2 regions of the Metabacillus schmidteae genome follow, and region 1 is predicted to be linked to the other one. Evidence: riboswitches for the same ligand, from Rfam matches in the RefSeq annotation. Region 1 holds a riboswitch; the other holds the start of a gene.

Region 1 (16,863 bases):
GAAATGGAATTTTTTAAAGCTTCTTCGACTATATGTAATGGAGTTTGCGTTGACTCTCCTTTTAAAGCATATAATAGCTTTGTCATTTGCACGCGTGTTAATTGGAATGACATTTTGACACCTCAATTTTTAGAATCTAAAGCTTGTATTGAACTTTAGGTAATTGATTATTTAACAATATATGATGAATCTATTTATAATAAGTAATTTGGCTTGCTTTTTATTAAAAATATTTCTATAATTTTTATTATAATATAAGTTCATCTGAACTTGAAATATGGAGGGCTATATGGTGAAAAGAATTTTTCTTTTTCTTTTATCGAATATTTTAGTTATCACTACGATCGGTATTGTTCTATCTCTATTGAATATTTCGCCCTATCAAACAGTTGGTGGCGGCCTGGATTTAGTTAATCTCCTTATCTTTAGCGCTGTTGTTGGTTTTACAGGTTCATTTGTGTCATTGGCGATGTCACGCTGGATGGCCAAAATGATGATGGGTGTTAAGGTGTTAAATCCTGATAGCTCGCTCTCCCCGGCAGAAAGAGAGTTAGTGGAGAGAGTTCATCGACTTTCAAGAGCAGCTGGCCTTACAAAAATGCCTCAAGTTGGAATTTATCAATCTCCAGAGGTTAATGCATTCGCAACAGGTCCGTCAAAGCGTCGCTCATTGGTAGCTGTATCGACAGGACTTTTACATGAAATGGACAATGATGCGATTGAAGGTGTTTTAGCACATGAGGTAGCTCATATTGCAAACGGTGATATGGTAACGATGACCCTATTACAAGGAATTGTTAATACATTTGTTGTATTTTTAGCTCGAATTGCTGCATGGCTAGTTTCAAGATTTGTTAGAGAGGATTTAGCACCAATTGTTCACTTTGTAGCTGTCATCATCTTCCAATTGGTTTTTTCAATTCTTGGCAGTTTAGTGGTTTTTGCATTCTCAAGATATCGTGAATTCCATGCTGATAGAGGTGGAGCAGATTTAGCCGGAAAGGATAAAATGATTCATGCTCTCCGTTCACTAAAGCTTTATTCACAACGTGTAAGGGACGATCAAGCCTCTTTATCTACATTAAAGATTAACAGTAAAAAAGGTTTGTCTTTATTTTCTACACATCCTGATTTAGATGATCGAATAAACAGATTAGAAGCGAAATAAAAAGGATGGCATATTGTCATCCTTTTTAATACTTTGATACATACAAAACATATGTTATTATACAATTCACGAGCGATTTAGTCTTTTCTTTTCATTAAATAATCGTTATGATAGGGTACATGAGTCCATCATGGCCTTTTTTAAATTGCATTTTCATAAGTAAGATAGGAATGAATAAGAAATGAACAAACTAAAGCAAAGAATACAGTCACTTACTCCTGTACAATTGATTGTTTCGTATTACTTTTTAGCAGTGACAGTTTCAGTTTTGTTGCTTAGCTTACCAATTGCTCATAAGCCTGGAGTTGATTTTTCTTTTATTGACAGACTTTTTACTGCAGTTAGTGCTGTCAGTGTAACTGGTCTAACGGTTGTGTCTACTTCAGATACATTTAGTGTGCCGGGTATATTTATATTGGCCTTTGTTTTGCAATTTGGTGGAATTGGAATCATGACACTTGGAACATTTGTGTGGCTTATTATGGGTAAAAAGATTGGCCTTAAAGAACGTCAACTTATCATGGCTGATCAAAATCAGGTTAACTTATCAGGAATTGTGAATCTTATTCGACAAATTATTGTACTTATCCTTTTAATTGAATTTCTAGGGGGGATAATATTAGGGACATATTTTCTGAAATATTACCCAACTTGGCAAGAAGCTTATTTACAAGGGTTTTTCACATCAATAAGTGCAACGACTAATGGAGGTTTTGATATAACAGGGCAATCAATGATTCCGTTTGCTCACGATTATTTTATACAGTTTATTGTCATGATTTTAATTGTGTTAGGGGCAATTGGTTTTCCAGTTCTAATTGAGGTTAAGGATTTTTTATTTAATAAGAATAAAAGACATCGATTTACATTATTCACCAAACTAACAACAATAACATTTTTTGCATTGATTTTGTTTGGGACAATTGCTATTGCCATATTAGAATACTCATACTTCTTTAAGGATAAAGAGTGGCATGAAATATTCTTTTATTCACTATTTCAATCAACTGCTACTAGAAGTGGCGGGTTAGCAACAATGAATGTAAGTTTATTTACTGAAACAACTATTTTAATATTATGTGCATTAATGTTTATCGGAGCATCTCCTAGTTCGGTTGGAGGAGGAATTCGTACAACGACTTTTGCGTTAAATTTATTATTCCTTTTCCATTTTGCAAGAGGACACAAAGCAATTAAAATATTCAAACGGGAGTTACATCCGGAAGACCTTAATAAGTCAGTTGTCGTTACAATGATGGCATTCTTAATATGCTTTACTTCAGTTGTCATTTTATCGATAACAGAACCTTTCCCATTTGTTTCTATTTTATTTGAAGTATGCTCTGCCTTCGGAACAACGGGATTATCAATTGGAATTACCCCGGAACTTAGTACAATAGGAAAAATAATCATCATGGTCTTAATGTTTATTGGTCGTATTGGGATATTAACATTCCTGTATCTATTAGGAACGAAAGAGAAAAAAGATAATTTTCATTATCCAAAGGAAAGAGTTATTATTGGTTAACAATGCCTTTGTCTAACACTGAAAAAGTCCTTCATACCATATGAGGGACTTTTTACTTTTGATGCACACTTAAATTGTTCTTCAAACCCCATATGAACGGACTTTTCCTCTTGTCTTACAAGGATTTTGACCTTATTTTCCCTTGGACAACTTTTTATTGCATAGTAACCTGCTAAAAGCCTTTTTAAAAAATTCAATTTTAAATAATTGATGCCCTCTTAATCTTTGGTACAATATGTAAGGAGGAGGGACACAGATGAAAAAAGGTATACTGGCATTTGCTTTTTTTGTAGTAATGCTGATTTTAAGTGGGTGTTCAGAGGCACCTACTGCTGCAGAGCGTTTTTCTGAATACATAAAGTTATGGAATGATCAAAAGTTTTCGGAGATGTACGATAAATTATCCTCAAGTTCTAAAGAATCCATTACAAAAGAAGACTTCGTAAGTCGCTATGAGGGTATATATGATGGTGTGTCTGCTAAAGAATTAAAGGTTGAGTTTAATAAACCAAAAGAAGAAGATGTTGATGATCAGGCAACAGAAGTTAACTATCCTTTCTCGCTATCAATGGAGACCTTGGCAGGTCAGATCTCTTTTGAACAAGATGTACAAATCGTTCAAGAGGAAACAGAAGATGGGGAAGATTGGTTTATTTCCTGGTCACCGTCTATGATTTTTCCGCAATTAGAAGGTAATGAAGAAGTTCGAGTAAAAAGTACACCGCCTGAACGAGGACAAATTTTTGATGAAAAAAATAATGGTCTTGCTGTAAATGGATTAGCCTATGAAATTGGTGTTGTTCCTGGCAATCTTCCGGAAAATCGAGATGAAACGATCCAAAATATTGCTAAATTACTCTCAATGGATGTTGAAGAAATAGAAGATAAACTCTCTCAAAGCTGGGTTCGACCTATAGACTTCGTCCCAATTAAAAAGATTGATCCTCAACAACAGGAGTTACTTGAGAGTTTAATTGCAATTCCATCTGTTTTAAAGAAAGATGTACCAGCAAGATTTTACCCGTATGGAGAAGCAGCAGCTCATTTAACGGGATATATAGGAAGCATTACAGCTGAGCAACTTGAGGATTTAAAAGATGAAGGATATTCAAGTCAATCTCTAGTTGGAAAAGCTGGTTTAGAACAAATATATGAATCGAGACTAAAAGGAGAAACAGGCTATACGATATACGTGGAAGGGACAGATAAGGTTATTGCAGAAAAGCCGCCTGTAAATGGCGAGAATATTCAAGTAACAATTGATGGAGAGCTACAAAAGCAGATATATGATCAACTCAAGGGAGAAGCTGGTACAGCTGTCGCAATGGATCCCTTAACAGGAGAAACATTAGCCTTAGTGAGCAGTCCATCTTATAATCCTAATGAATTTATATATGGTCTGTCTTCATCTCAATATGCGGCATTATCGGAAAATCCACAAAAGCCTTTAATGGCCCGTTTTAATAAAACATTTTCTCCGGGATCTTCTTTGAAACCAATTATTGCATCAATTGGATTAGAAGCTGGTAAATTAGATCCTGAAGCTGAAAAACAAATTACCGGGTTATCGTGGAAAAAGGATAGCAGTTGGGGAAATTATAGTATTACAAGAGTGTCAAATGCAGATTCAAATGTTAATCTAAAAGATGCCCTAATCTATTCAGATAATATTTATTTTGCCCAATTAGCATTGGATATAGGGGCAGAGGACATGGTTAATGGATTAAAGAAGTTTGGGTTTGAAGAAGAAATTGACTTTCCATTCCCTATTTCTACATCTTCTATTTCAAATGGAAATCTTTCTAATGAACAACTACTTGCAGATTCTGGTTACGGACAGGGAGAAATATTAATGAGCCCGTTTCATTTGGCAACTGCATATACCACCTATGTCAATAATGGCAGTATGATAAAGCCGTATCTAGAGGTAACTGAAGCAACAAAAACAACTCTTTGGAAAGAAAATCTCTCCACACAAGAGAATAATGATCTACTACTGTTAAGCTTAAAAGAGGTTGTAAACAATTCAAATGGTACTGCCTATAAGCCAATTGTTGAGGGATTACAATTAGCGGGAAAAACCGGGACAGCGGAATTGAAACAATCAAAAGATGATCAAACAGGGAAAGAAAATGGATGGTTTGTAGCAGTTAATACAGACAATCCTAAACTTCTCATAGCAATGATGGTCGAAGATGTAAAAGATAGACAAGGAAGCCATTTCGTTGTTCCTAAAGTAAAAGACGTATTTAAGCAATATCTCTCGAATGAATAAAACATAAAGATGACTCAAAATGAAAGGAGTTTTCATTTTGAGTCATCTTTTTTTATCGTTTAGAAAATTATAAAATTCTTGAACTATGGCTAGGCGCTTTGACATCCAGCTCCAGCGCCTAGCCCCTCGAGGTCATAAGCCACAAATGAATTGAAGACAAAGAACGTCTTCTATTCATTTGCGTCTTATGCTTGTCGGGGCTGATCGAGGCGCTTGCGCTTTTGTTCTTAATCACTGCTATAGCTAACATCTTTATCCGGATGTGTAAAGGGAACTCCGTTCGGTTTTTGTTTTTCTTCAAGTAATTCTTTATTTTCAGGAGTGTTCCAGCCGATATCATTTGTAGGATGTACCCACTGATCTCCAGCCATAATCGCAGGATCAATATCATCACTCCATTGATTTAATGGGGAATGTTCCGAATTATAGTGACTATCTCCAATCACCACGCCGTAGTCATTTTTGAATGGTTCTTTCATTTTTATTCCAGTGCCTTTCCAAGATGGCGCATGTATTTGATGTGGCAATGTTTCATCGAGAGAAAATTTATCTTCGTTTTCCTTCTTCACACATTTCACCTCACTTCTTAATCTTAGAATGTCCAATAATTAGTCATCCTTTTTTCCTTATTCTACCTATGATAGAAAACAAAAAATAGGGGGATAGTAAAAGAGTAGCATCTTGAATAAGTCGAATCTTATCATTGAGGTGAGAAGAATGAAGAGAAAAGCATTTAGAAATCAAGCTGTAAAACATAATAATACACCTACAGAAAGTTTACCAGATGTAGAATTTGCTGAAATCAATGATGATGAAAACCCGATGAAGGGTGCAAATAGAAATTCTAAACATGGAAAGCAAGGGAAATAAATGATGACCCATAAAAACATGAAAAGTAAAGATATGCAAAATCATAAAATTCCAACTAAAAAAGATCTACTGCAAGAAGAATTTGGTCACGAAATGGGAGATGTGAATGCCTCTCAACTATATAATGCTCTTGCAGGCAATAAAAAAGATAAAAAGAAAAAGTGAGAAATTTTTTCTCACTTTTTTCCTTTATCACCCTACTTTAGATTCAAATTCACGTGATAACACTGTATAAACAGTTGTATTTGAATTAATGGCATCATAGTGAACAAGAATATAGGAGTCTTCTTTTGCCATTTTTCCCGTTTTGAGGTAATGATTTAAATTAAATGGTATTGTTTCAAGGACTGTATGTTTGAATAAGTCCTTCTCTGTTAGTTGCTTTCTTGCAAATTCTTCTCCTAAAAGAAGAGGGTTTTCTAGAATGGAGTGATAAATTTCACTTCGACCCTGCTTTGAAAGTGTTTCATCCCACCATGGTTTACGAGGTTTGTATTTTTGATTTCGTAAATAATCATATTTCATAAAACCACTAACAATTTGAACCTCTTTGCGTTGTGAACTTTCTAGAAATTCATATAAATGTTTATAAAGATCTTCTAACTGGTGGCCAATTCGACTCCAACCTTTTTCATCCCAAAATGTTCCAAAGTCTTGAAAGAAGTCAAACGGTGTTGGAAAAACCTTTGAAACTAAATATTCAACTGTTTCATCCATTCGATGATCATTCCAATATTTTTCTAAAACATCTTCAACATGCTTAATTTTCGTAATGTCTTCGAATGAAAGTATATTATTTTTTAGAATTTCATAAGGGGAATGATCCATATACACGTAACCATGATCTTCTGCTCTTAGTCTAAGACCGGTACCTCTTAGCATCTTTAAGAATCCAAGCTGAAGTTCTTCGGGACGTAGTTCAAAAACATCATTAAAGGTCTTTTTAAATGAATGATAATCTTCTTCAGGTAATCCAGCAATCAAATCAAGGTGTTGATCAATTTTCTGTCCTTCCTTTACCATCGTGACAGTCCTTGTTAATTTGCTAAAGTTTTGTTTTCTCATCACAAGTTCATTGGTTGTATCATTCGTGGATTGAACTCCAATTTCAAATCTGAACAAGCCTTTAGGAGCATTATCATTCAAAAATTGAATAACCTCTGGTCTCATAATGTCTGCAGTAATTTCAAATTGAAATACAGTACCGGGCTTGTGCTCATCTATAAGAAATTGAAACATTTCCATCGCATAACTACGGCTAATATTAAATGTACGGTCAACAAATTTAATTGTCTTTGCACCATGTTCCATTAAAAACCGAATATCATCCTTCACTTTTTCACGATCAAAGTATCGTACTCCTACTTCAATGGAAGAAAGACAAAATTGACAGCTAAAAGGACAACCACGACTCGTTTCGATGTACGTAACACGTTTTGGAAGCTGTGTTAAATCTTCTTTAAAGCGGTATGGAGAAGGCAATGTTTTTAAATCAATTTTATTACGCTGCGGCTTAATGTGAATTGTCGAGTCTTCACGATAAGCAATACCACTAACATTTGCAAAGTTGTGTTCATCATGTAATTCATCTAATAATTGCTTAAATGATTGTTCACCTTCACCAATTATAATGAAGTCTACTTCCGGAATCTTTTCCATCCATTCTCTTGTGTCATATGTTACCTCTGGTCCGCCTAGTACAATCAGTAAAGAAGGGTTAATCTTTTTTAGCATCTTTATGACTTTAATCGTTTCCTCAATATTCCAAATATAGCAGCTGAATCCGAGAACCTCGGGTTTTTTTGCATAAAGGTCTGTCACGATATTCATAGCAGGGTCTTTAATCGTATATTCTGCTAATTCTATATTGTATTCAGGTTCTGCGTATGCTTTTAAATAGCGGATTGATAAACTTGTATGAATATATTTTGCATTTAACGTTGATAAAACAGTTTTCATTTCGACACCACTCTATTGAATTTTGTAAAGTATTTGCTTAAAGATTTCAATCAATTATCTATTTTATCATAATGCTTCGATTGGGTATATAACCACAGTATGGAAGTAATTCCATTCTTTTAAACGAAAATAAGACATTTTCCCTTTTAGGAGAATGTCTCAGTCTATTATTTATTTAACGAGGAGGGCTTTATATACAAATGAGATGGTTTCAACTCAATAATCGGGCTGGCAATTTCTTTCACTGTTTTTGTTGATAATACAGAAGTTAATAAAATTGATAGAAGAGTAAGTAAAGCAATACTGCGATAATCCCCTAACCACTCAATTACCTCATTTGTTCTCATGTATTGTATGATAAACCCATGTAGAAGATATACATAAAATGTTCTTGTTCCCCACTCTGTAAAGAATGCACGTCTTTTTGGGATTAGTGCCAAAAAGCTAAGAGATGTGATCAATGTTAAGGTATAAAAGCCCATACGAATAAAGGCATTAAAAATTGATGGTTCTCCAAACTGTGAATAAGGTTTTGAACCAAATAACCATTCATAATCAAAGTCCAGATAGAAATAAGAAACAAATGTTACTGCTAATACCAACATGGAAATAACCCTATTATTTGGCTTAGTGAGAAAAGCAAAATGCTCTTTCTTTAAATAAAAGCCAATTAAAAATAAAGGGAAAAACACAAATGTTCTTGATAAGCTTAAATAATTACTTACTACGTCAAAATACCCGATAGAAATCCCTAATGTAAAAGCCACAAGCAACGCCCATTTAGGAGAAAGCTTTGTTGCGCCAAATAAGAATACATTCCAGAAAAATAAACTAACTAAAAACCATAATGACCAATGCGGGTCTAGAGGATCCAAAACTGTTGCCCCTTGTTTTTCAATCGCAAAATAGTATACAGAGTATATACCCTGGAAAATTAAATACGGTAATATTAGTTTTTTCGCAATTTTACTCACATACCCTTTTTTGTTATATCCCTTTGCAAAATAGCCGGAGATTAAAATAAAAGCGGGCATATGAAACGTATACACAAACTTATAGATGGTCAGCATGACGTTACTTTCATCGATAAACGGCCTAATAATGTGACCAAAAACAACTAAAAAGATTAAGAAGAATTTTGCATTATCAAAATAACTCAAACGATTATTCATTTATTTATCATTCCCTTTGAAGTAATTAATCGTAAAACATCTTTTTTTATTCCCAAATCGTAATGGTAATAAACGTTGCTTTTTTCCTGTGTTAAATTGGGCTTATTACAGTACTTTCGATAGAGGTACTTATTTTATAAGGGACGTAACAAAGCTGTCATCTACTTGTAAAAGATGACAGCTTTACGTGTTCCAAATTTGCTTTTTCGCAGTTTTACAAAATACTTTACTATATTACATCGTAGACAGTAAAAAAGAAACATTTTCTATCATTTTGTAGATAAGTGAAGGACAATGAAAGAACTTGTAGAATAGAATCTATAGAAGAGAGATTGCAAGTCAGGTAGGGGTGAATGAATTGAAGCAAACGATGGAGGATCACGAAATCGTTACCTTAAAGGCACAAGTAGCTAAATTGGAAGAAGAAAATGAAATGCTCAAATTTAAGTTACTGCAGCACGAAAATATTTTAGAGGGTGCATTAGATGCGGTAGCTATTTTTGATGAAAATATGAGATTTATTGATGTAAACTCTGCTGCATGTCACATGTTTCAATTACAGAAAAAGGAGTTATGTCGAAAAAGCCTATACGATTTTTTATCTTTAATTCCCAAAAATCAATTAAACCAAGTAATGGAGGCAATTTATCAGGGTGACCCTAGTAGTAATGAATTAATTGTTAAGTTAGAAAATGGACAAGTGAAGTTTCTGGAAATTTCTGTGAGGAAACAAGCGATAAATGGATATGACCTAGCCATGATCAAAGATGTCTCGTTTAAAAAAATGCTTGAACGTGAAAGGACAATAAATGAACAGCTTTTTAAGGATCTCTTTCACCGTGCAGTAGATGGCATTGTCATCTTTGATCAAGATGGAGCATTTATAGATGCAAATGGCTCATTTTGCACAAGTTTTGAAATTACAAAGAATCAGTTAAATTCATTTGTTTTAGGAGACTTTATCGATGGACCGGATCTTTACAAATTGGATCGTCTGTGGATCATGCTCAAAGAAAATGGTAGTGCCAAAGGTGAGCTTCCTGTGCTGCTTAGGAATGGTAGTAAAAAAGTTTTTGAGTTTACCACAACTTCAAATATTATTAATGGTTTTTACATGGCCATTATGCGCGATATAACTGAAAAACGATCTATGGAAATGAAGCTATATAAAAGTGAGGAACGCTTCAGAGAAATTTTTGAAAATGCTATTGATGCCATTATGATTTGGGAAAGAAATGGACAAATTCAAAAGGTAAATCAAGCTGCTAGTCGAACATTCGAATTAAGTGAGGCAGAACTTGTTCAGAGGAATATTTTAGACTTTGTTGATCAAAATTCATCAAGTTTTCATCGGGTGAAAAAAGAATATTTTCAAACAGGTGCCATAAGAGAAGAACTGCTTTTTCACATGCCAAATGGTCAAAACAAAGAGCTGGAGTTCACTTCAAAAATGGATATCTTAGATGGACATCATCTTACAATCTTTCGGAATGTTAGTGAACGAAAAAGAATGGAAAAAGTACTGAGGGAAAGTGAACATAAATTCAGGAACATATTTAACGCGGCTATGGATGGTATTATCCTATTTAATAATGAATATGAAATTATTGAAGCGAATCCTGCTGCAAGAAAAATTTTAAATCTATCATCAAGTGATATTAAATCTTATAGAATTTGTGATATTCTTTTTTCAAAGATGGACGACCTCTATCAAGAGGATGAGTTAGATTCATATGAGGCAAAAACACAGGAAACGATCTATACATTTGACAATGGTGAAGAGAAAATTTTAGAGATTTCCTTAAAGCATCATATTAATGAGGATATGAATTTAGCTGTTTTTCGAGATGTAACCGAAAAAAGAGAATTAGAAGAGCAATTGCGAAAATCAGATACATTAAATGTTGTCGGAGAACTTGCGGCAGGAATTGCACATGAAATACGCAACCCGATGACTGCATTAAAAGGATTTATTCAGCTTTTAGAAGGAAGTGTGAAAGACGATTTTTCTATGTATTTTAATGTAATCACGTCAGAATTAAGTAGAATTGAATCGATCATTACAGAGTTTCTTATCTTAGCAAGACCACAAGCGATTAAATTTTCAAAAAAAGATCTTGGCATTATTATGAAAGAAACAACAGAATTGCTGAGTGCCCAAGCTATTTTAGTCAATGTTCAAATGATTCTCGAAATTGAAGACAATCTTCCATTAATTTATTGTGAACCAAATCAATTAAAGCAGGTATTTATTAATGTATTGAAAAATGCCATTGAGGTTATGCCAAAGGGTGGCCAAATTGACGTGAAAATAAAACAAAAGAATGAAGATAATCTCTTCGTTTCGATTACAGACAGAGGTTCAGGTATTTCAGAGGATAAAATTAAGCGATTAGGGCAGCCTTTTTATACAACGAAAGAAAGAGGGACTGGCCTTGGTTTAATGGTTAGTTATAAAATTATTGAAGAGCATCAGGGCCAAGTAGATGTAGAAAGTGAAGAAGGAAAAGGAACTACTTTCCATATTACGTTGCCTATTAGACAATAACATGATAATAGGTTATTTTTTAGTGACTTGAAGGAAGAAAATGAGGTTTTTTTATGTATTATTACCGTTTATATGAATCACCATTAGGAACATTAACTATTGTATCGAAACAGGACAAAATAACAAATTTGTTTTTAACCACAGAACAATTTGAATCGTTTAAATCGGGAACAGATGTTGTGTCAGATCAGACACAAAAGTGTGAAGTACTGCAGATAGCAATCCAACAACTGCACGAGTACTTTCATGAAAATCGAAAAGAGTTTCACTTTCCAATGGAACTCAATGGAACAGACTTTCAAAAAAAGATATGGAAAAAATTAAGAGAAATTCCGTTTGGAAAGGTGTGGAGCTATCAGGATGTAGCCATGGCTATCGGTCAAAAAAATGCCGTTCGGGCAATTGGTCAAGCGAATAAGGCAAATAAACTGCCAATATTCATTCCATGCCACAGAGTCATTGGCAAGAACAAAAAACTAACTGGATATGCAGGGACAAAAACGGAATTAAAAGCTACCCTTTTAACACATGAAAAAATTCCATTTAAAGAGTAATTCATAACTTGTCACAATTTTGGCTTTGCAACATATTATTTCATTAAGAGAAAAAAGTTGCACAAGGTAAAGAAAGGGGCAAGAAATATGTGGATGCAAAAGAAGCGCTTGCGAAAAGTCTATTTTTATTCGGTTCTGATGTCTAAACTTCACATTTTAACAGAACAAGAAAAAAATTGCCTTCTTCAAAATAAGAAAGAAGGCTAGAAAAAAGAACAAAGTAATCATGATCCGTGAAAACTTTGTTCTTTTTTTACCTGTGAAATAATGTTGAAATACCTTTTTTATAATCTCCGGTTAATATACCTTTTTCAGTAATAATGCCAGCGATTAATTCATTAGGAGTAACATCAAAGGCAGGATTAAATACTTTTACACCTTCAGGCGCCACTTGAACTCCGCTAATATGTGTAATTTCTTCCGAATGACGTTCTTCGATAGGTATTTGTATTCCGTCTGAAATCGTAGGATCAAATGTTGATAATGGAGCTGCAACATAAAATGGAATGTTAAAGGCTTTTGCGAGAAGAGCCAGATTGTAGGTTCCAATTTTATTTGCAGTATCACCATTTGCAGCGATTCGATCAGCACCGACAATAATGGCAGTTATGTCCTTTGATTTAATAGTATGAGCTGCCATATTATCTGTAATTAATGTTACATCAACACCTGCTTGCATTAGCTCCCATGTAGTAAGGCGAGCTCCTTGGAGAACTGGTCTTGTTTCACAGGCATATACGCTCAAATGAATGTTTTTTTCTTTAGCTAGATAAAAAGGAGCGAGAGCTGTTCCATATTTAGCCGTTGCAATGGAACCTGCATTACAGATCGTCATAACTCGATCGCCATCTTTGAAAACAGATAGAGCATGTTCACCAATAGATTGGCATACTTGTTCATCTTCCGCTTCAATTGCTTTAGCTTCGTTTAAAATTGTCACCTTTGCTTCTTCAATAGTTGTCACGTCTTTAATGCTGTTCATAATTCGATCTAATGCCCAATATAAATTTACAGCCGTTGGTCTTGAGCTTGCTAGATAATGACGATGTTTTTCCAGATTCTGAAGAAAGCTTTCATAAGTTTGAGAAGGTTCCTGGTTGGCTGCTAAAGCTAAACCATAAGCAGCGGTAATACCTATTGCTGGAGCTCCTCTCACTTTTAATGACTGAATAGCTTCCCAAACATCTTCAATTGTTTTTAGTTTAAGATACTCAGTGATTTGAGGTATTTTTTGTTGATTTAATAATGAAATATACTCTTCCTTCCAGATGACAGAACGAGGTATAACGAAACTTTGTGTTGTCATTTTGTTAAAAACTCCTTTATTTGCAATTCATTAGTTGACTGTTACGGCAGTTTGCTTGACATATTCCTTAAAATGTTGAGGGATAGAAATTGATTTTCTATTTTTGATTAACTCGCTTCCTAGAGATAAAGCAACTTGTTTTGTTGCAATTCTTCTCTCATAAGGTTCGATCGTATCTAGGTCTGCAACATGAGCTAATCCAATTGTACGACGAATAATTTCACAACCAGCAAACCCAACAGCTTCTTCAAAGATCTCGGCTAGGACATATTCTAAATAACCCTCTACTTTCGAGAATATTTCTAGAGCATCTTTATTCCACGCAAGAGAAAATTCTTTTACGAATACATTCCATGTCGTTTCAATATGGTTGTAGATGACTTCTTGATTCTCAGGATTACGTGCTAAAACATTAAAGAGCAGGTTTGCAAATACTTGCCCAACATCGAAACCAATAGGACCAAAATAAGCGAACTCCGGATCTATGACCTTGGTTTCACTTTCATCGGCAAAAATGCTACCTGTATGTAGATCGCCATGAACGAGTGCTTCTGCCTTTGTTAGGAATAGCTGTTTCAATTTAGCTACTTCCAATTTTAACGTATGATCTTTCCAAAGTTTATCTACATCTAGCTGTAGCTCCGGCTCATAATCATTTGTTTCGTGATTAAAGAAAGGATCAGTAAAGACAAGGTCTTCTGTTATTTTACAAAGATCGGGATTAATGAATTGCTTAACTAGTGTTTTTTTATAATGCTGATTTAACCCGTAATCAGAAGTATAGAATAATGTTTTGGCTAAAAACTCTCCGATATGTTCGGATAAAAGTGGTAAATCCTTTCCCTCAATTAAAGCTGCTCTTGCGATTTGTAAATGTGAAAGATCTTCCATGATCGTGATTGCAAGTGCCTCATCTGAATAGAAAACTTTAGGTACATATTGAGGGACAAATTCGGCCTGCTTTAAAAGAGCAGTTGTTTCAATTCTTGAACGATCTAAAGTTAACGGCCAACTTTCACCAACTACTTTCGCATAAGGTAAAGCCTGTTTAATAATAATACTCTCGCTAGTTTCAGTATTTTTCACTTTAAACACGAGGTTTAAATTTCCGTCACCAATTTCACTACAAGTTAATGGGCTGTTTTCATCGAATAACTGTAGTTTTTTAGTTAAAGCAATTGCTCCGTTTTCATTTAATGGCTCGTAAGCTGATGATTTTTTGTTTGCACACATTTGAATGGCCTCCTAATTAATGTTAGTTTGGAGGCTTTTCTAAAAATAAGAAAAGCCTCTTTCCAGATTGAAAGAGGCTTGAAGTCATCACTTCGCACCTCTCATCTTTCAGAAAGTTTCCTTTCTGATGGAATTAGCACCGTGCCCTACTGGTAAAAGACCAGATTCATTTCTTTAAATAAGAAATACGGTCGGTTGCTGCGGCGTCATAGGGCCAAGTCCCTCTGCCAACTCTTGATAAGAGATTATGTCTAAATTAATAGATACATTTAATTGTTTTAAGTAATAAAACTTTACTAGAAAAATATAACGCTTGATTAGCATATTATCAATGTTCATAAGATTTTGTCAACAGAAAATCTAAAGAATTGCCTAAATATTTTTAAATTAGAGATAATGATGTGGGAGACGATCATCGAAAATAGGAATTTGATTGCGAACTTTTTTCACCATTTCAATATCCAACTCGGCTGAAATCATACCTGGATTTCCATCTGCTTCAGCTAAGATGTCTCCCCAAGGGTTAATAATTAGTGAATGCCCGGCAAATTCATTGTCAGGGTCAGTTCCTGCCCGATTGCATGCTACAACATAACATTGATTTTCTATGGCTCTACTGAGTAGGAGTGTTTTCCAATGATTAAGGCGGGGCATTGGCCATTCTGCAACAACGAATAGCACCTCTGCTCCCATTGTGGTGTGGGCGCGAATCCATTCCGGAAAACGTATATCGTAACAAATGACTCCAGCACTTTTCATACCACCAAGGTCAAATAAACCTTTTTCACTCCCTGCAGTTAAGTAGTGGTGCTCGTTCATAAGCTTAAAAAGATGAAGTTTACTATATTCATGGATTAACTGTCCGGTATTGTCCACAACAAGCATTGTATTGGTTACCTGCTTGTCAATTTTTTTAGCAATTGACCCACCCACAATGTGAACGTTATATTTTTTTGCAAGCTCCTGTAGGAAGGAGGTTGTCTTCTCACCATTTTCATCGGAAATTTCTTCTAAGCGAGTTAGATCATAACCCGTTGTCCATAGTTCAGGTAAGACAATCGTAGTTGATTGTTCTTGTTGTACAGCTTGGGCAATCTTTTTTTCTACTTGTTGATAATTAAAATCCGGATCACCGAATTTGATGTCTAATTGAATACATGTAATGATAGGTTTCATTTGGTTCACACCTTCAATTAAAATTTTTTACTTTACAAGTTGTATCTAACGATATATTATTTGTGACTAGAATTTCAAGAATTTTTTGAGTAGGTGTTAAAAATGAAAAAATTTAAGCAATCTGAATTATTAAATACATTACCGAAGCAGTTTTTTGCAAGCCTTGTTGCGAAAGTGAACAACATCATTGAGCAAGGTCACGATGTTATTAATTTAGGTCAAGGAAATCCAGACAGACCAACACCGGCACATATTGTTGAAGCAATGGAAAAAGCAGTAAAGAACCCAAATTACCATAAGTATTCTCCGTTTCGTGGTCAATCCTTTTTAAAGGAAGCAGTTGCTCTTTTTTACAAAAGGGAATATGGAGTAGAGATTGACCCACAAACTGAAGTAGCAATCCTATTTGGTGGTAAAGCAGGCTTAGTTGAGGTTCCTCAATGTCTCCTAAATCCAGGAGATGTAGTACTAGTGCCTGATCCAGGTTATCCTGATTATTGGTCAGGGGTGGAATTAGCTCGTGCAAAAATGGAAGTTATGCCCTTGTTAGAAGAAAACAAGTTTTTACCGAACTATAAAAATATAGAAAAAGATGTCATTGAACAAGCGAAATTAATGTTTATTAACTATCCAAATAATCCAACTGGGGCAACAGCATCTGAAGAATTTTTTGAAGAGACGGTACAGTTCGCTGACGATCATGATATTTGTGTTGTCCATGATTTCGCATATGGAGCAATTGGCTTTGATGGTAAAAAACCAATGAGCTTTTTGCAAACTAAGGGTGCAAAAGAGGTTGGAATTGAAATATATACCTTCTCTAAAACCTACAATATGGCTGGTTGGAGAATTGGCTTTGCAGTTGGTAATCCTTCTGTAATTGAGGCTTTAAACTTACTTCAAGATCATATGTATGTGAGTGTGTTTAGTGCCATCCAAGAAGCAGCTGCACATGCGTTATTAAGCCCGCAAACATGTGTTGAGGAACTAAATGCTTTATATGAATCCAGACGAAATGCTCTTATTGATGCATGTCTTGAAATTGGATGGAAAGTAACTGCTCCGGCTGGATCA
Region 2 (16,863 bases), 1.3 Mb from region 1:
AAAGTGATTCCAAATTAGTAATTGTTGCATTTTTTTCTAGTAATTTATATAAGAATCCGCCAATAAATGCATCACCAGCACCAGTTGTATCCTGAACAGAAACCTTGTAACCTGTTGATGCAAAACTTTCTTCCTTTATATAAAGAGTAGCCCCTTCTGGACCTTTTGTAAAAATGACCGCTTTTACTTCACCAGTAAATAATGAATGTATTGCCTCTTTTTCATCCTTAATACCTGTAACAAACTCCAGCTCTTCATCAGATATCTTCACTAAATGAGCTTGAGGAAGAAATTCTCTAATCGTCGCTTGACACTCTTTTTCACTTTCCCATAATGGCAGTCGTACATTAGGGTCAAAGCTAATGATAGCTCCCTTTTCCTTTGCCGATTTTATCGCCTTTACATGTGCCTGTTTCATTGGACTTTCGACTAAGTCAACAGAACAAAAGTGAAGAATATCTCCTTCATGAAACCAGTTATCTTCTATCTCATCCTCAGATAGCAAAAGATCTGCTGAAGGGTTACGATAAAATGAAAAATCTCTCTCCCCATCTTCTTTGAGTGATACAAAGGCAAGAGCTGTATTCGCTTTTTTCGTTCTTACAACATGCTCTGTGTTGACACCCACATTGTTCAACGTATCAATTAAGAAATCACCAAACGCATCTTCACCCAGCTTTGTTATCATTGACGCTTGTCCACCTGCTTTCGCAACTGCTGCTGCAACATTTGCAGGTGCGCCACCCGGAGCCCGCTCAAACGAAACTACATCTTTTAGTGCAACTCCTTTTTGAGCCGGAATGAAATCAATTAAAACCTCTCCAATTGAATATAATCTTGACATTTCATCTTCACCTCAAATATATATGTATAAACTATTAATGTAAGTATACACAAACTTTCTTTCTCTATAAATAATAGGCAAATCATTAAAGGGACAGTTCCAAAAGCACAGTATATATGTACTTAATAGACTATCCCTTCTCCATAAATCTTTTTAAACTGGTACCGCAACAAAGAATTCATTATATATCGCTTGAACAGCAATCTTTTCTTGAGGCTCTTTTACTCCGAACATCATGCTAACCTCTGAAGAGCCTTGATTAATCATTTCAATATTTACCCCTGCATGTGCAAGAGCTTTTGCTGCACGAGCTGTTGTTCCAACATTGTGACGCATCCCTTCACCAACAACCATAATTAATACAAGATTGTGTTCGATGATCACTTCATCTGCATGCAGTTCCGTCATAATGCGATCTGTTATTTTCGCTTCAAGTGCTTCATCCATCTGATCTTGTCGTAAAATAACTGTTACATCATCAATACCGGATGGAACATGCTCGTATGTTAAACCGTAATCCTCTAAAATTTGTAACAGTCTGCGCCCAAACCCAATCTCTCGGTTCATTAAATATTTACTTACATAAATACTGCAAAAGCCTTTATCACTTGCAATCCCAATAACAGGTCCATTAGAATTTGACCTTTCATTTACGATTCTTGTACCTGGTGCTGAAGGGTTATTCGTGTTTTTCACATTAACAGGAATGCCTGCTCTAAATGCAGGGATTAAAGCTTCATCATGGAAAACCGAAAACCCGGCGTATGAAAGTTCACGCATTTCACGGTATGTTAGTTCGCTAATCTCCTTAGGATTTTGAACAAACGTTGGATTAACTGAATATACCGCATCAACATCTGTGAAGTTTTCATACAGGTCAGCCTTGATACCGTTAGCTAAAATTGATCCTGTAATATCTGACCCGCTTCTTGAGAATGTTAATACTTCACCTTTTTTGTTGTAACCGAAGAACCCTGGGAAAACAACAATTCCTTCTTTTTCACGAAGTTTATATAAATTTTCATACGATTCAGGTAGAACCTGAGCATTTCCCGGCTCATCTGATACAAGTAAACCTGCATCTTTTGGATTCACATACTCTGCATTAAGACCGCTATGCTGGAAGAAGGCTGCAATTAACTTTGCATTATTATCCTCCCCACTGGCTTTAACTGCATCAAGATAGCTTTCAGGCTTACTTTTGTCACCTGCTAATAATGTCTTTAAGTCATTTGAAATGGTTTCAATAATGTCATAAGGAATCGATAATTCCTTTACAATACTTGCATACCTTTCAATAATGGTATCAAATACTCCGTCAGCATTTTCATTTGCTAAATGTTTTTCCGCACATTCGATAAGTAAATCTGTTACCTTTATATCATCTGAATATCGCTTTCCCGGAGCAGATACAACAACCACTTTTCGAGTTGGGTCTGACACAACGATATTCAATACTTTTTTTAGTTGTTCACCTGAAGCTAAAGAGGAACCACCGAACTTTACAACTTTCATTTCCACATCTCCTACTATTTAAAATTTTCAGTCAAATTTTAATCACTATTATCCTCTGTTTTCTTCAAATAATCAAGGGTTTTCTTTTTACAATGAACAAATGTCTCTCTTGATTAGACACTAAGATGGTCTGAATTCCATACATTATTCATAGTATAACCTCAAATCTCCTTCTCCCTGCCACCAAGAATGGCTGATGTTGATGTCTTTTTTACATACAGCCTTTAATAAAGAATAAAAGGGAGACCAAAAAGCGTCTCCCTTTTCACTATTCCAGGTATATTATTTTCGAGCATCATAATACCTTACTTAAAAAAGCCTTTGTTCTTTGATGCTGTGGATGGTCAAATAATTGCTCCGGTACATTTTCCTCCACAATATAGCCACCATCCATAAAGATAACACGATCTCCTACTTCCTTTGCAAAGCCCATTTCATGTGTAACGACTACCATTGTCATTCCCTCTCCGGCAAGCTGCTTCATTACCTCAAGCACCTCTCCGACCATTTCTGGGTCTAAGGCTGAAGTCGGTTCATCGAACAACATAATTTTAGGTTCCATGGCCAGAGCACGTGCGATCGCCACACGCTGCTTCTGCCCACCTGACAATGAACTTGGATAAGCATTAGCTTTTTCAGATAGACCTACCTTTTTAAGAAGCATTAGAGCAATATCCTTTGCAGTTTCTTCCTTCATTTTTTTCACTTTAATTGGTGCCATTGTGATATTTTCTAATACAGTTTTATGAGGAAAGAGATTGAATTGCTGAAAAACCATTCCAACTTCTTCACGAATCTTATTAAGGTTCGTCTTCTTATCTGTTAAGTCAACTCCGTCAATCATTACTTGTCCGCCTGAAACAGGTTCCAGTAGATTAAGGCAACGTAAAAATGTAGATTTACCTGATCCGGATGGACCGATAACCACTACAACTTCTTGTTGCTTAATGATAACATTGATATCCTTCAGCACTTCGTTAGCTCCAAACGATTTTTTCAATTGTTTTACTATAATCATTCTGTCTTCAACCTTCTTTCAAGCTTATTCAGTAAGAAGCTTAGTGATAATGTTAATATCAAGTAAATGACGGCTACTGTTAAATATGGCTCCCACACTCGATAGTATTGGGATGACATAGCACGACCCCAGTACATAATTTCTGGTGCTGCAACAACGGCTGCGAGAGATGATTCTTTTATTAATACGATAAACTCATTCCCAAATGGGGGGATCATTCGTTTAAATGCCTGCGGCAGAACTACATGTGTCATCGCTTGAACATGATTCATCCCAAGTGAACGAGCCGCCTCCATTTGTCCCCGATCAATTGATTGGATACCACCTCGAAAAATTTCGGCTATATACGCAGCAGCATTTAAAGAGAGGGCAATTATGGCAGCGATAATTCCGTTTGTTTCACCTGTAAAAAATGGTACTACCCCAAAATGAACTAATAAAATTTGTACAAATAGCGGTGTCCCGCGGAAAAATGTAATATACGCCTTAAAAGGAAGCGCTACCAATTGGTTGTTCACCATTTTCCCTAATCCAATTCCAAGACCAAGAATCGTCCCTAAAAGAATTCCCGCCAACGATAAACCAATGGTTAGCAATGTCCCTTTTAACAAAAAAGGTCCATATTCTATAATAATATCAAAACGAAAATCCATTTTTATCCCTCCAAACTAAGAAAAGCGCAAGGCGCTAAGCATTCAGCGACAAGCATAAGCTGAATAGGAATAGAAGGTGCTCTTTACCTTCTATTCCTATTTGCCTAGACCCTAGAGCCGATGGCGCCTGGAGCTAGACACTAAAACTACGTACAAAATTTATACTTTCTGATCTTACAAAAAAGAGGATGGCTCTTAGAGAAAAGCCCTCACACCGAATAAGTGAATACCATAAACAATCAATCTATATAGTTGCCAGCAGGACGACTCTTACGATTTTTTCCATCATCATTGAGAAATCACTTTGTTATTGCTGTGCCTTTAAATTTTCTACATCCGGATCTGAACCGAACCAATCATTATAGATCTCTCCATAAGTTCCATTATCTAAAACATTATTAATGGCTTCATCAAAATCAGCCTTTAATTCACTACCTTTTGGAAACATAAGCCCATAATATTCAGCTTCAAAACTATCCTTATCTTCTATAACAACGAGCTTTTGATCAGGATTATTTTTCACATATTCTTCAACTACCGTGTTATCAGCCACAACTGCATCTGCTCCACCGCTAGTAAGTTCCATTATCGCTAAGTTATTATTTTCAAATTGTTTCATATTCTTATTGTTTTTTCCCAAGATTCCTTCAACAGCTTCTTGACCAGTTGTTCCAGCCTGTACAGCCACCACTTTATTCTTTAAATCCTCGGCGGAACTTATATCACTGCCTTCCGGAACTAAGATTTTATTTGTCGAAAGAAAATAGGGAACGGAAAAGTCATATGTTTCTTTGCGATCATCATTGATCGTAATAGCAGAAACGCCAAAATCAGCAATTTGATCTTTTATCTCAACAAATAGTGGATCCCAACCTACATTTGTTATTTCGACCTCATAACCAGCTTCCTTTGCTACCGCTTCTACAAAGTCTATATCAAATCCAACGATTTCTCCTTTATCCTGATACTCAAATGGTGCATATGCAGCATCTGTTACTACTCGTAATGTTTTCTTTTCTTCTGTTTTACCTGACTCACTACCTTCTCCACTAGCTGTTTCCTGACTACTACCACAAGCAGATAATAATAACATAAATGCGAAAACCAACATAAAAGTTAATAAACCTTTTTTCATTTTGCTCCCCCTTAGCTATTTATCTATTAATTTTTTATGACTATGTAAAATACATAGTCATATCTAAATTTAAATATGCATATTTTTCATTTGTATATACACTCCATCATCGATGTATATAAATGCATAATCATGTATAAAATCCTTTTATTAGAATAGATTTATTTTCAAAAAAACATTAAGATCTAATATCTCTCTCTTATATTTTAAGATCCTTTATAGATCTGTCCATTGATATGTAAGATAATATTCCATAGATTAATATTCCACGTTTTAATTCTCACGTATAAAACCACTAATATTTATTCAAATAAGTATTCAAGCTTCAAAAATAATACTCAGGTTTAAGCAATTATTAAACGAAAAAAGCTGACAGAATTAAATTCTGCCAGCTTTTTTCTTATGCTGTTAATTTTTCAATAATACTTTCTGCCACTATATCCCAATAATCAGGAGTTTCCTGATAAGCGGATGTGATTTTTTTGTACATTGCAGTCTGTTTTTCAGAGAAAGACGGATCTTCTTTCGAAGGCAATTTACTTCTCTCTTCCATCACGAGCTCCTGCATTTTAGCTGCACGAGGACCCCATACTGCGATTTCCTCACCATCGCTACTTAAGAAAATAAAAATTGGAATCGCCCGAGATGTACCATTTGTTAAATATTGATCCATCAGCTCTAAATTCGAATCACGAAGGACAAACCGAACCTCCATCCCAATTTCTTCAGCTATTCTAAGTAGGACCGGATTATTCAGCATGGCATCACCACACCAGTCTTCTGTTAGGACAATTACTTTTAAACCTTTATCTCTTAATGGAGCTAAGCGACTTTTATGTGTTTCATTTAGTGAGAACTTTTCATAAATTCCCGTCATTTCTGATTTGTTCACTTGCATTCCATTTACATAAGCTTCTTTCGTCAAGCCATTATTGTACCAATCAAGCAAATCCATTCCAAAGATACCTCCTTTTTATAATCTCATTTTAGAGGCTTGCCATGCTTTTTTCAAACATCTTAATCCATCATACGTTTCTTAAAAATACGATAAGCAAGGAAAAAGATCGCCACAGTCCAAATGCTAATGACTAATAGATGGCTCCATACATCAGCAAAGCCTGCACCGGATTCTACTGTCCCGGCCAGTTCAACAAGCTGCGAATTTGGCATATACTCTACAGCCTTTAAGATAGGAAACTTTTCAACTAGTAATAAAGCATAAGAACTGAACGTAAACAGAAAGAAAAAGGGCATAATGATAACCGAAGCTTCCATGACTGATTTTGTCATCAAACCAAGGAAGGTTCCTAAACCGATGTAAAACAAAGTAGACAAACCAATTGCTACTGCGATGACCGCGATATTTTTCGGCTTGTAGTCAATTAAAAGACAGGAAACGGCAATTATAAAAATCGTCGCTAAGAATGTCAGCATCCCCTTACCAGTCAGGATTTCTACTGTACTGGCCGGTGAGAGCATTAACCCGCGTAATGTGTTCTTTTCCTTTTCTTCAGCAATAAGTGAACATTGAATAAACGCAGCAACGAGAGATAACGTCATATTAATAATGATATATTGCATATCAATCGTCATTTCCCCTTGTGAACCGTAGAGAAGTGCCATAAATAACGGGATAATTGCAGTAAAGGAAACATACATGTTTTTCGAAATATCTTTATAATCCTTTTGAAAGATAGCTAACGTTCTTTTAAATGAAAATGTCATGATAATTTCCTCCCTGTTATCTCAACAAATATGTCACCTAAGGTTGGTTCGTTTGTATTGACTGAAACTACTCTATTTTCTGACATGAATCGGTACAAAGCTTCCGCACCGTCTTCTCCTTTTGAAATAACCTCTGTTGTACCGTCCGTTAATTCAACAGTCAATGTATGATCAGAATAGCTCTTGCGCAGCTCCTTCGGCGGTCCAATTAGCTGAATGGAGCCATTATGGAGAAATGCTACACGATCACATAAAAGTTCGGCTTCATTCATATCGTGAGTTGTTAGAAAGATCGTTGTGCCATTATCCCTCAGCTCCTGTAAGCCGCGATAAATATGACGGGAATTGACAGGGTCGAGAGCGGAAGTAGGTTCATCTAAGAACAGCAGCTCCGGTTTATGAAGAAATGCACGTGCGAGCGTCACTCTCTGCAGCATTCCTTTTGAAAGCTTTGAGACTACCTTTTTACTTTCCGCCTTTAAATTAACCATCTCGAGCACTTCGTCTATTCTTGATAGGCTAACATCATAAAGCCCGCAATATAGTTTTAAATTGTCATAGATTGATAAGCGTTCATACAAACCGCTGTTGTCCGTTATAATCCCGATTTTCTTTCGATTCATCGGGTTCTTTAATTGTCCGGCTGGATTACCGAACACAAGTGCATCTCCGTCTGTTTGCGCCAGCTGTGCAGTTAAAATTTTGATTGTTGTCGTCTTCCCTGATCCGCTCGGTCCGAGAAAACCAAATACTTCTCCTTTTTTCACTCCAAATGAAACATCCTCTAGAGCACGCTGATTACCGAACAGTTTTGCCAATGACTTCACTTCGATTATATTTTCCATTGCCATCCTCCTGCATTGCATTTTGTGATTTGACTTCATCATATAGAAGGAATCTTTATGTTGCATTAAATTGTCAGTGAAAGGAGTAAATTAACCAGCATGAGGCGCATATTCACCGCGAATGGAGCACTATTTTAACCCAAGCATCCCTTTTAATTCCGCCATTTTTGTTTTGGAAAGAGGAACAGAGGATTTATTTGGGTCATTCAATATAAGTGTAAAGCTATTTCTCGTCCATGTCACAACTTCCCTAACCTTTTGCAAGTTAACAATATAGGAACGATGACAGCGGAAAAAGCCGAATGGCTGCAGGCGCTCCTCCAACTCATTCAGCGTGAACATACTTGGATAGACTTCCCCTTTAATAAAAAGCTGTGATTGACCCTCTCCACTCTCAATATAATCTATTTCAGGAGGATCAAATAAAACAATTTTATCATTCACTTTTGTTGGTATTTTTTCAAACCTCACAGGTTGAAACACTACCTCCGTCTCTACATCCTTTTCAGCTTCATCTGCAGTTACATCTAGCTTATAAAGACCTGAACCATCTAAACGGTATACGTTGTCGGTAACAGCCAATGCACTTTCCATATTCCCAGTTAACATCACAACAGCTTTTTCTTTGCTCAAAAGCTGCTGAACGATACGATTGAGAACTCTTTTCGTTTCCAAATCAGTGTTTTGATCAGGTTCCTCTAATATATAAAGAGATGCCGGTTTTAGCAGCAAATTGCCGAGGTGTACTCTTCGTTTCTCTGAAAAACTAAGCTTCCCAATTTTCGTATTCTTCTTTTCTTCCAATTGAATAGATTGTAAAATCTGTCCTAGATCAATCTTAGAATCATACAATTTTTTATAAAAAACTAGATACTCTTTTACTGTTAACCTTTCATATAAGCCATCGTTTAAAGCAACAACTCCAATATGTTGTAAGTATTGTTTTTTTGATGATGAAATATTTATATCATTTACCTTTATTGCTCCTGTCAAAATAGGAAGGTCCCCTAACAACATATCCATTAATAGTTTCTGCACACTCATATTCGTATGAATAGCAACAGCATTTCCCGCACTGACTGTCAAACTAAAGGGAGGAAAGATTACTGCATTGCCTTCATGCCTTTCCAAATCATGAATTGATAATATATTCATAGCTTCCATCCTAACTATTTCAATTATTTCCAATTATAACGCAATGCTTGTCTAAAATTCATAGAAAAATTCCTTTCCTGGGAAATATACAAATAATTTGTCGATGATTTTCACATATTTTTACACACAAAGAAAAAAGCCGCTGATTTTGAACTCAGCGGCTTTTTAACTATTTTTGTTTGTAATAAGTAAGAGCAAGTGCAAATGCCAAAACTGTTCCCTTGACAATATCCATTGCATAATAAGGTACTGACATCATGACAAGTCCGTTTTGTAAAATACCGATTAAGACAGCCCCGACAAATGTTCCAAAGGCATTTGGCTTTCCTGCCCCAAGCACAGAAAATCCAATAAATGCTGCAGCAACTGAATCCATTAAATAAGGTGCTCCAGCATTGATCTCCGCAGTCATAACTCTTGATGCCAGTACGATTCCTCCGATTGATGCAAAAAGAGCTGATAAAAGATAAGCAGCTACTTTATATTTATTTACAGGAATTCCTGATAATCTTGCCGCTTCAATATTTCCGCCAATTACATACATATAACGGCCATGCTTTGTGTACGTTAGAAAGATGTGAACTGCAATCACAACGATCACCATAATGACGATAATCCACGGTACTTGTCCAATATGCTCAAAAACCGGACTAATAAGACCTGTTGCAAATGTTCCATCAGGCATAACCATGTTTTGTGATACTGTAGCACCTTTTGTATAGGTTAGGGCAATCCCTTGAACAATAAACATTGTGGCAAGGGTTATGAGCATATCAGGAACTTTTAATTTTACAATAATAAAAGAATTTAGAACCCCAACTAATAATGACGCAATAATAGCAGAGAAAATCGCAATGAGCGTGTTCTGTGAGAACCAAACGAACATAGAAATAACAATTGCATTTGATAATGATGCGACAGATCCTACAGATAAGTCAAATCCATTTACAGAAAGAGAGATCGTAATTCCGATAGCGATAATCGTTACAATTGATATTGATCGTAGAATATTAATAATATTATTGCCTTGGATAAAACTAGGATTAGAAACTGCAAACACAATGATAAGAATAAAGATCGTTAAAATTGTTCCATATTTATACAAAAACTGAAAGAGATCAAATGATCGTTTTGCTTCTTTTGTTTGCACAGGATTAGGATTTACTTCAGTCATCTCAGTTGCCTCCTGTTGAATAAAATAATAGGTCTTCTTCGTTCGTGACATCTGTATTTACTTCTTTTACGATCTTACCGTCGTATAAAACATATAAGCGATTCGTAATTCCGATAATTTCGGCTAATTCTGAAGAGGCATAGATAATGGCCTTTCCTCTTCTTGCCAATTCACATATGAGTTCAAAAATATCCTTCTTTGCCCCTACATCTACTCCTTTTGTAGGTTCATCAAAGATATAAACATCAGCATCTGTAATCAGCCACTTACCTATAGCTATTTTCTGTTGATTTCCACCAGATAGATTCTTTACTTTTGTTTCTTCAGATGGTGTTTTTATTCCAAGACTGTTAATAAGTTCAACAGCTTGTTGCTTTTCTGCTTTTCGCTTTACAAAGCTAAGAGGACTTGTGAAGGTTCCCAAATTTGCAGCGGTTAGATTTGTTACAACCGATTCCTCTACCAGAATCCCTTCTTTACGTCTCTCTTCTGGAACCAAGGCTATACCTTGCTTAACTGCTTGATAAGGATTTGCTATCTTCAACTTTTTACCTCGAAGTCTTATTTCGCCTGATGTAAGTTTCTTCTCACCAAATAGGGTTTTACATAACTCGGTTTTACCTGCTCCTACTAAGCCTGCAATTCCGATAATTTCACCTTGTCTTATGTTCAAGGAAATATCTGTGAGTTTCTCACCATCGAAAAGGTTGTTGACCTCGAGGATGGACTCGCCCAGTTGAAATGTTCTCTCTGGAAACTGCTCCTCTAACTCTCTACCAAGCATGTTTTCGATTACTTTATTAGGAGTTGTTTCGCGAATAAGCTCATGTGTGACAAGCTTTCCATTTCTCATGATTGTAATTTCATCACAAATCTCAAAAATTTCAGGTAAACGGTGTGATATAAAGATAATCCCAACACCTTTAGCCTTTAAATCACGTACAATCCTGAACAGATCCTTTGTCTCAGCATGACTTAATGGTGCTGTTGGCTCATCTAAAATAAGAAATTTACATTCTGATGAAACTGTTCTGGCAATCAACACCATCTGTTTTTCTGCAAGAGTTAGTTCACTAACGAGTTTTTTAGATGACACTCTTATATTTAGGCTATTTAAAATCTCAGTTGCTTGTTGATGGATTTGCTTCCAGCGAATGAATTGCTTCTTCCCCATTCCACTTACTGTTTTGGTGAGCATAATGTTCTCTCCAACTGTTAAATATGGGATAAGCGCTGTATCCACTTCCTGATGTACAATTTGAATACCTTGTATTTGGGCATCCTTAGGATCTTTAATAGCCACTTCTTTATCGTCTATAACGATCTGTCCTGTATAATGATTGTAAGAACCTGATAATACCTTCATAAGAGTCGACTTCCCCGCACCATTTGCTCCTATTAATGCATGGGTTGTACCACTTTTCATCGTAAAGTGAACAGCGTCAAGTGCCTTTACTCCGGGAAACTCTATTGAAATTTCTTTCATACTTAATACAGATGTGCTCATTGTTCTTCCTCCTTCCTTTTGAATCTTATTCTTAGTTAATGGGAGTTCATATAATGAAGGTTTACTAGAGGAGAAAAGGAGAGAGGAGGATTTTTTTCATCCATCCTCTACTTTAGATTATTACTTCTTATAGTATTCTTTTAATGTTTTCATCCACTCTTCTTCAAATGCATCTGACTGACCCCAACCTTCCACAGTGTCAGCTAAATTCACCATATTAATTGGCTCATTCGATTGAAGTAACGCTTCTTGTGAAATAAGTGAAGCTTCAAGATTATATGTTTCAGGTGTTTCTTCACCAACAAGTTTTTTCGCAAGGATTCTCATATCCACTGCACCGATAAGCTTCGGATCAACTGCTGCTGTGTAATTCCATGAGCTGTCTTCATTTTGCATTTCTTGAAGATCTGCATTTGAAACATCAATACCATATATTTTAATTTCATCTCTTCCAGCTTCTTTAATAGCACGTGCAGCACCGATTGCAAATGCATCCCAAGTTGCAAAGATTGCATCAATTTCACCTTTTGGATGCTTATTAAGCATAGATGCAACAGCGTTTTGAGTTTGAACTGATGTATCTGCAGAAGCAATACCGAAGCGTTCTACCTCTTTAATTCCTGTATTATTGGTTAACACATCTTGATAAACTGCATTTCTTCTTACCATAGGAGGGAAGCCGTCAACCCATAGGTATACGATATTCGCTTCACCTTTTGTATCTTTTACTAATTGATCTAAAGCTAATTTTGCTAATGCTTCATCATCCTGTGAAGTTAATGTCACGCCATTAATTTTTGATAGTCCATCAATTGAGTCAAATGTTACTACACTTTTTCCTGCGTCAACTAATTTTTGAACGGCGTTAATTGTTGCTTCATCATCACCATGAGAAATGATAAAGCCATCATAATCTTCTTCAAGTCCTTGTGCGATCGCATCATGGAATTTTGCTGTATCACCATTTGCAGTGAATACATCAACCTGGAAGCCTAAAGCTTCCCCTTCTTCTTTAGCTCCTGCTAAAAATTGAGCTGTATGATCATCTCCGCCAATTTTACGGATTACTTTAATTTTTACCTCTTCACCATCTTTAAATCTTTCTGGTACATTGTCGAGTGATACCTCAGGATTTCCCTTTGCTTTTGTTGATTCATTTGTTCCACCATTACTAGACGCACAACCTGAAACAAATACTGTAAATACTACCGCCAAAATAAAGAATGTGTTAAAAAGTTTGTTTCTCATAGCTGCATTGCTCCCCTCATTTAATAGAATTTGCTTTACTTTTGTCCAACTCTATTTCTCTATTGTCGAGTCTTGAACAACAAAAAACCTCTCTTAAGACAGAGAGGTTTCACCACAATAATAGGAGTCTCCTCTCTTATCTTTCAAAGCTGTTATGCTTTGCAGGAATTAGCACCAATTCTATTTAAAAATAGAACGGTTGCCGGGCATCATCGGGCCAGTCCCTCTGCCACTCTTGATAAGAGATGTTTTATGCGATTAAGTAAAATAACAATACATTTACTTTAATCCCGTATAGAATGAATGTCAACTATTATTTGAATATTTATAATATCAAAATTAATTATATTATTATAAAAAAGGCTTACATTCCTGATAAATAAACAAAGGCAAGCAGCTAAGCTCGCCTCTTTAAATGATTATTTTCTTTTCTGTGCTTTCATTTTGTTGTTCGCTAACTCTTCAGCATATTCTTCCTGAGATTTACCTTGTTTTTGACTTTCAGATTCAATTTTTCTAAATTTATTATCGTTTCTATTCGGCATACTTTCACCTCCTACCAGACTTTGTTATTTTGCGACAAATGGTTGGGATGCATACACCTAATTAGTTATTCAATATAACCTTATTTACGAAATACGAAAGCAGCCTATCTTTTCAACTAATTCTTGTATACAGATTGATTCATAATGCAAATATATATACTATTACAAATAAATACACCAAGTAAATTAACCTTTTGATCATCTATTGGTATAATGAAGGGTAGAATTTATTCTTACATATAAAAGAAAGGTTTGATCTGATTTGGAACACAATTCCTCAAACTTTATTAAAAGCATTATTAAAGAGGATCTTGAGACAGGAAAACGAGACTATGTGTACACTCGCTTCCCACCGGAACCAAATGGTTATCTCCATATTGGTCATGCAAAATCGATTGTCATTAACTTTGGTTTAGCAGATGAATTTAACGGAAAAACAAATTTACGTTTTGATGATACAAATCCTTTAAAAGAAGATACAGAATATGTTGAATCAATTAAAGAAGATGTAGCTTGGTTAGGCTACGAATGGGATGGTTTATTCTTTGCTTCCAATTATTTTGAAGAAATGTACAATCGCGCTGTTTTACTTATAAAAAAAGGAAAAGCCTATGTAGATGATTTAACAGCAGATGAAATTAGAGAATATCGAGGAACCTTGACTGCGCCTGGTAAGGAAAGTCCATACCGAAATCGTTCAATTGAGGAAAACCTCGATTTATTTGAACGTATGCGTAATGGAGAATTCGGTAATGGCGAAAAAGTCCTTCGTGCAAAAATTGATATGTCATCACCTAACATCAATTTACGTGACCCTGTTATCTACCGTGTTTCACATGCATCACATCATAATACAGGTGATAAGTGGTGCATCTATCCAATGTATGCTTTTGCACATCCACTGGAAGATGCTATTGAAGGGATTACACATTCTTTATGTACAACAGAGTTTGAGGATCAACGCCCTCTTTACAACTGGGTTATTGAAGAATGTGAAATGGAGCATAAACCTCAACAAATAGAATTTGGCCGTTTAGGTATTACAAATACGGTGATGAGTAAGCGTAAGTTAAAACAACTTGTTGATGAAAAATTTGTTGATGGATGGGATGATCCTCGTATGCCAACGATATCCGGCCTACGAAGAAAAGGATATACACCAAAAGCCATTCGTGAGTTTGTAAAAGAGACTGGTGTTTCAAAAGGAGTTGCTACAGCAGATGAAGCAATGCTTGAACATTTTGTTCGTGAAGACTTAAAACTTCAAGCTCCTCGAACAATGGGAATCTTGAAGCCGTTAAAAGTTGTCATTACAAATTATCCCGAAGACCAAGTGGAAATGCTTGAGGCAGAGATTAACCCTGAAGTACCTGAGATGGGAACAAGACAAATCCCGTTCTCACGTGAAATTTACATTGAGCAAGAGGACTTTATGGAAAATCCCCCTAAAAAATATTTCCGCCTGTTTCCTGGAAATGAAGTAAGGCTAAAACACGCTTATTTCATTAAATGTGAAGATGTCATTAAAGATGAAGATGGAAATGTGATTGAGATTCATTGTACCTATGACCCGGAAACAAAAAGTGGTACCGGCTTTACAGGTCGTAAAGTAAAAGGAACATTACACTGGGTTGATGCAAAGCATGCCCTACCTGCTGAGTTTCGTTTATATGAGCCACTTATTCTTGATAAACAAGAAAACGAGGAAGTTGAGGAAGAGGTCGAATCTGAGGAAAAAACATTCCTTGATTATGTAAATGAAAACTCCCTTGAAGTTTTACAAGGCTTTATTGAACCGAATATGGAAGACGTTAAACCACAAGATAAATTCCAATTTTTCCGTCATGGTTATTTTAATGTTGATCCAAAGCATACCACTGAGGAAAAAGCGGTATTCAATAGAATTGTATCATTAAAAAGTTCTTTCAAATTAAAATAATGTCTATATAAAAAGAAGATGGCGTAAAAGCCATCTTCTTTTATGATAATGGAAGCCCAATTAAGAAAGTTGTACCGTCTGAAGATGTATCATATATTGAAATATAACCATCATGGTTTTCGACAATTCTTTTTACGATCATTAAGCCTAAGCCGGTTCCATCATCCTTCGAGCTCGTAAATGGTTCAAAAATCTTTTCCTGTAAATCAGATGGAATTCCCGGACCGCTATCTTTTAGGTAAATGTGAAAATATTTTTTTATTATTTGTGAATAGATATGTATTTCTCCTTTACCACCCATTGCTTCAATACTGTTGCGAACAAGATTATGAAAAACCTGCTTCATTTGCTTTGGATCAATCGGTATAGCCTTATCCATCAAGTTAATGTTAATTTTTATATTTTCAGAGGAATCAATAATCAATGGCAAAAACTCTTCTAATACATGCTGAAGGCTTATATCTTTTTTAATAGGAGCTCCGGGTTTGGATAATAGTAACATTTCCTCAATGATACTGTTAATCCTGTCAAGTTCCTTCATCAGCAGAGCCATATGATATTGGCCCTTTTCTTTATCTCCCAGTGATTGATTCATCAAGGATAAGAAGCCTTGAACAACAGCTAAAGGATTGCGAATTTCATGTGCAGCACCTGCGGCTATTTCTCCAACAATGGCTAACTTTTCAGATTGATATATTCTTCTTTCAAGTTCTTCTGTTTCTGTCATGTCAACAAAGTTAATAATTCTTCCAATAACCTGACATTGATGATTGCGCATTTCTGTTTGAGATACGAGCAGGACTTTGTTTTCTCTCCCCGCTTTATATGTAACCTTTCTATGGTTAAAGTTTGAATGCAGAGTTAAGCTACTCCAAAAATGTTCATTTTCATCATCACTTTGATCCGTAACCAAATTACTTATCTGGTCTTCATTATATTGTAAAATTTCAGCAGCTGCTCTATTAATTTTGAGCTCTGATAAATCATCATTCATTGTAATAATCCCAATTGGCAGAGAATTAACTATTTGCTCACGATACATCTTATCATTAAGAATTGTTGTAAATGATTCTTTCAAGCTCTTGGACATTTGATTAATAGAATTCGTCAATTCTTCAAATTCAACCTGGTTTAAAGGTGGAAGGGTTAGTCCATACTCACCATTAGCAATTTGGTCAACTTTATCGACCATTGTTTCTATTGGCTTCGTCAAATTCGCACTTATTCGATATGCTGCTATTATAGACAAACAAATAGCACCTATGGTAATTATTATTAAAAGCCAGAGGGAATTTGTAATAATGTTGGAAAACTCATTTGAATGGGCACTAAACTTTGTAAACGCTTGTTCCTTTGCTTCATTTATGTCTTCCCTTAGATCGATAAGTTGGGGTAAGTACATTAATTCCACAAACTCAGACGCCTCATCATACTCTTCAAACGCTAATAAGCCATCAATATTATTCATAACCATAAAATCAAGCAATTCAATTCCTTGCTCAATGCTAGTTAAGGAAGATGGAATATCAGGAGGATTATCAATGTTGTTAATTTGTTCTT

What was found. A riboswitch is a leader RNA that binds a small molecule or an ion and turns the genes downstream of it on or off. The one in region 1 is predicted to bind S-adenosylmethionine.
Region 2: it holds a riboswitch for S-adenosylmethionine, as region 1 does, so the genes downstream of both, HWV59_RS03585 (sugar ABC transporter substrate-binding protein) here and mtnK (S-methyl-5-thioribose kinase) in region 1, are expected to answer to the same signal.

The regions. Positions count from the first base shown of each region.
Region 1 covers NZ_CAESCH010000001.1:2,091,328-2,108,190, forward strand. Annotated here, with positions in the region: gene HWV59_RS09970 (DUF1836 domain-containing protein) at 1-113, opposite strand, end outside; gene htpX (protease HtpX) at 290-1,168, shown strand; gene HWV59_RS09980 (TrkH family potassium uptake protein) at 1,350-2,696, shown strand; gene HWV59_RS09985 (penicillin-binding transpeptidase domain-containing protein) at 2,953-4,971, shown strand; gene HWV59_RS09990 (DUF3905 domain-containing protein) at 5,199-5,540, opposite strand; gene HWV59_RS09995 (hypothetical protein) at 5,689-5,841, shown strand; gene HWV59_RS10000 (hypothetical protein) at 5,845-6,006, shown strand; gene HWV59_RS10005 (B12-binding domain-containing radical SAM protein) at 6,034-7,800, opposite strand; gene HWV59_RS10010 (acyltransferase family protein) at 7,968-8,972, opposite strand; gene HWV59_RS10015 (PAS domain S-box protein) at 9,331-11,520, shown strand; gene HWV59_RS10020 (methylated-DNA--[protein]-cysteine S-methyltransferase) at 11,574-12,074, shown strand; gene mtnA (S-methyl-5-thioribose-1-phosphate isomerase) at 12,328-13,380, opposite strand; gene mtnK (S-methyl-5-thioribose kinase) at 13,411-14,613, opposite strand; SAM riboswitch class I at 14,712-14,857, opposite strand; gene HWV59_RS10035 (carbon-nitrogen family hydrolase) at 15,001-15,789, opposite strand; gene HWV59_RS10040 (pyridoxal phosphate-dependent aminotransferase) at 15,892-16,863, shown strand, end outside.
Region 2 covers NZ_CAESCH010000001.1:743,140-760,002, reverse strand. Annotated here, with positions in the region: gene HWV59_RS03640 (carbohydrate kinase family protein) at 1-844, opposite strand, end outside; gene HWV59_RS03635 (aspartate kinase) at 998-2,359, opposite strand; gene HWV59_RS03630 (amino acid ABC transporter ATP-binding protein) at 2,655-3,377, opposite strand; gene HWV59_RS03625 (amino acid ABC transporter permease) at 3,374-4,030, opposite strand; gene HWV59_RS03620 (basic amino acid ABC transporter substrate-binding protein) at 4,338-5,165, opposite strand; gene HWV59_RS03615 (thioredoxin family protein) at 5,566-6,120, opposite strand; gene HWV59_RS03610 (ABC transporter permease) at 6,183-6,890, opposite strand; gene HWV59_RS03605 (ABC transporter ATP-binding protein) at 6,887-7,735, opposite strand; gene HWV59_RS03600 (LytTR family transcriptional regulator DNA-binding domain-containing protein) at 7,865-8,890, opposite strand; gene HWV59_RS03595 (ABC transporter permease) at 9,060-10,064, opposite strand; gene HWV59_RS03590 (sugar ABC transporter ATP-binding protein) at 10,066-11,571, opposite strand; gene HWV59_RS03585 (sugar ABC transporter substrate-binding protein) at 11,692-12,819, opposite strand; SAM riboswitch class I at 12,953-13,064, opposite strand; gene HWV59_RS27225 (hypothetical protein) at 13,239-13,364, opposite strand; gene HWV59_RS03580 (glutamine--tRNA ligase/YqeY domain fusion protein) at 13,627-15,303, shown strand; gene HWV59_RS03575 (sensor histidine kinase) at 15,344-16,863, opposite strand, start outside.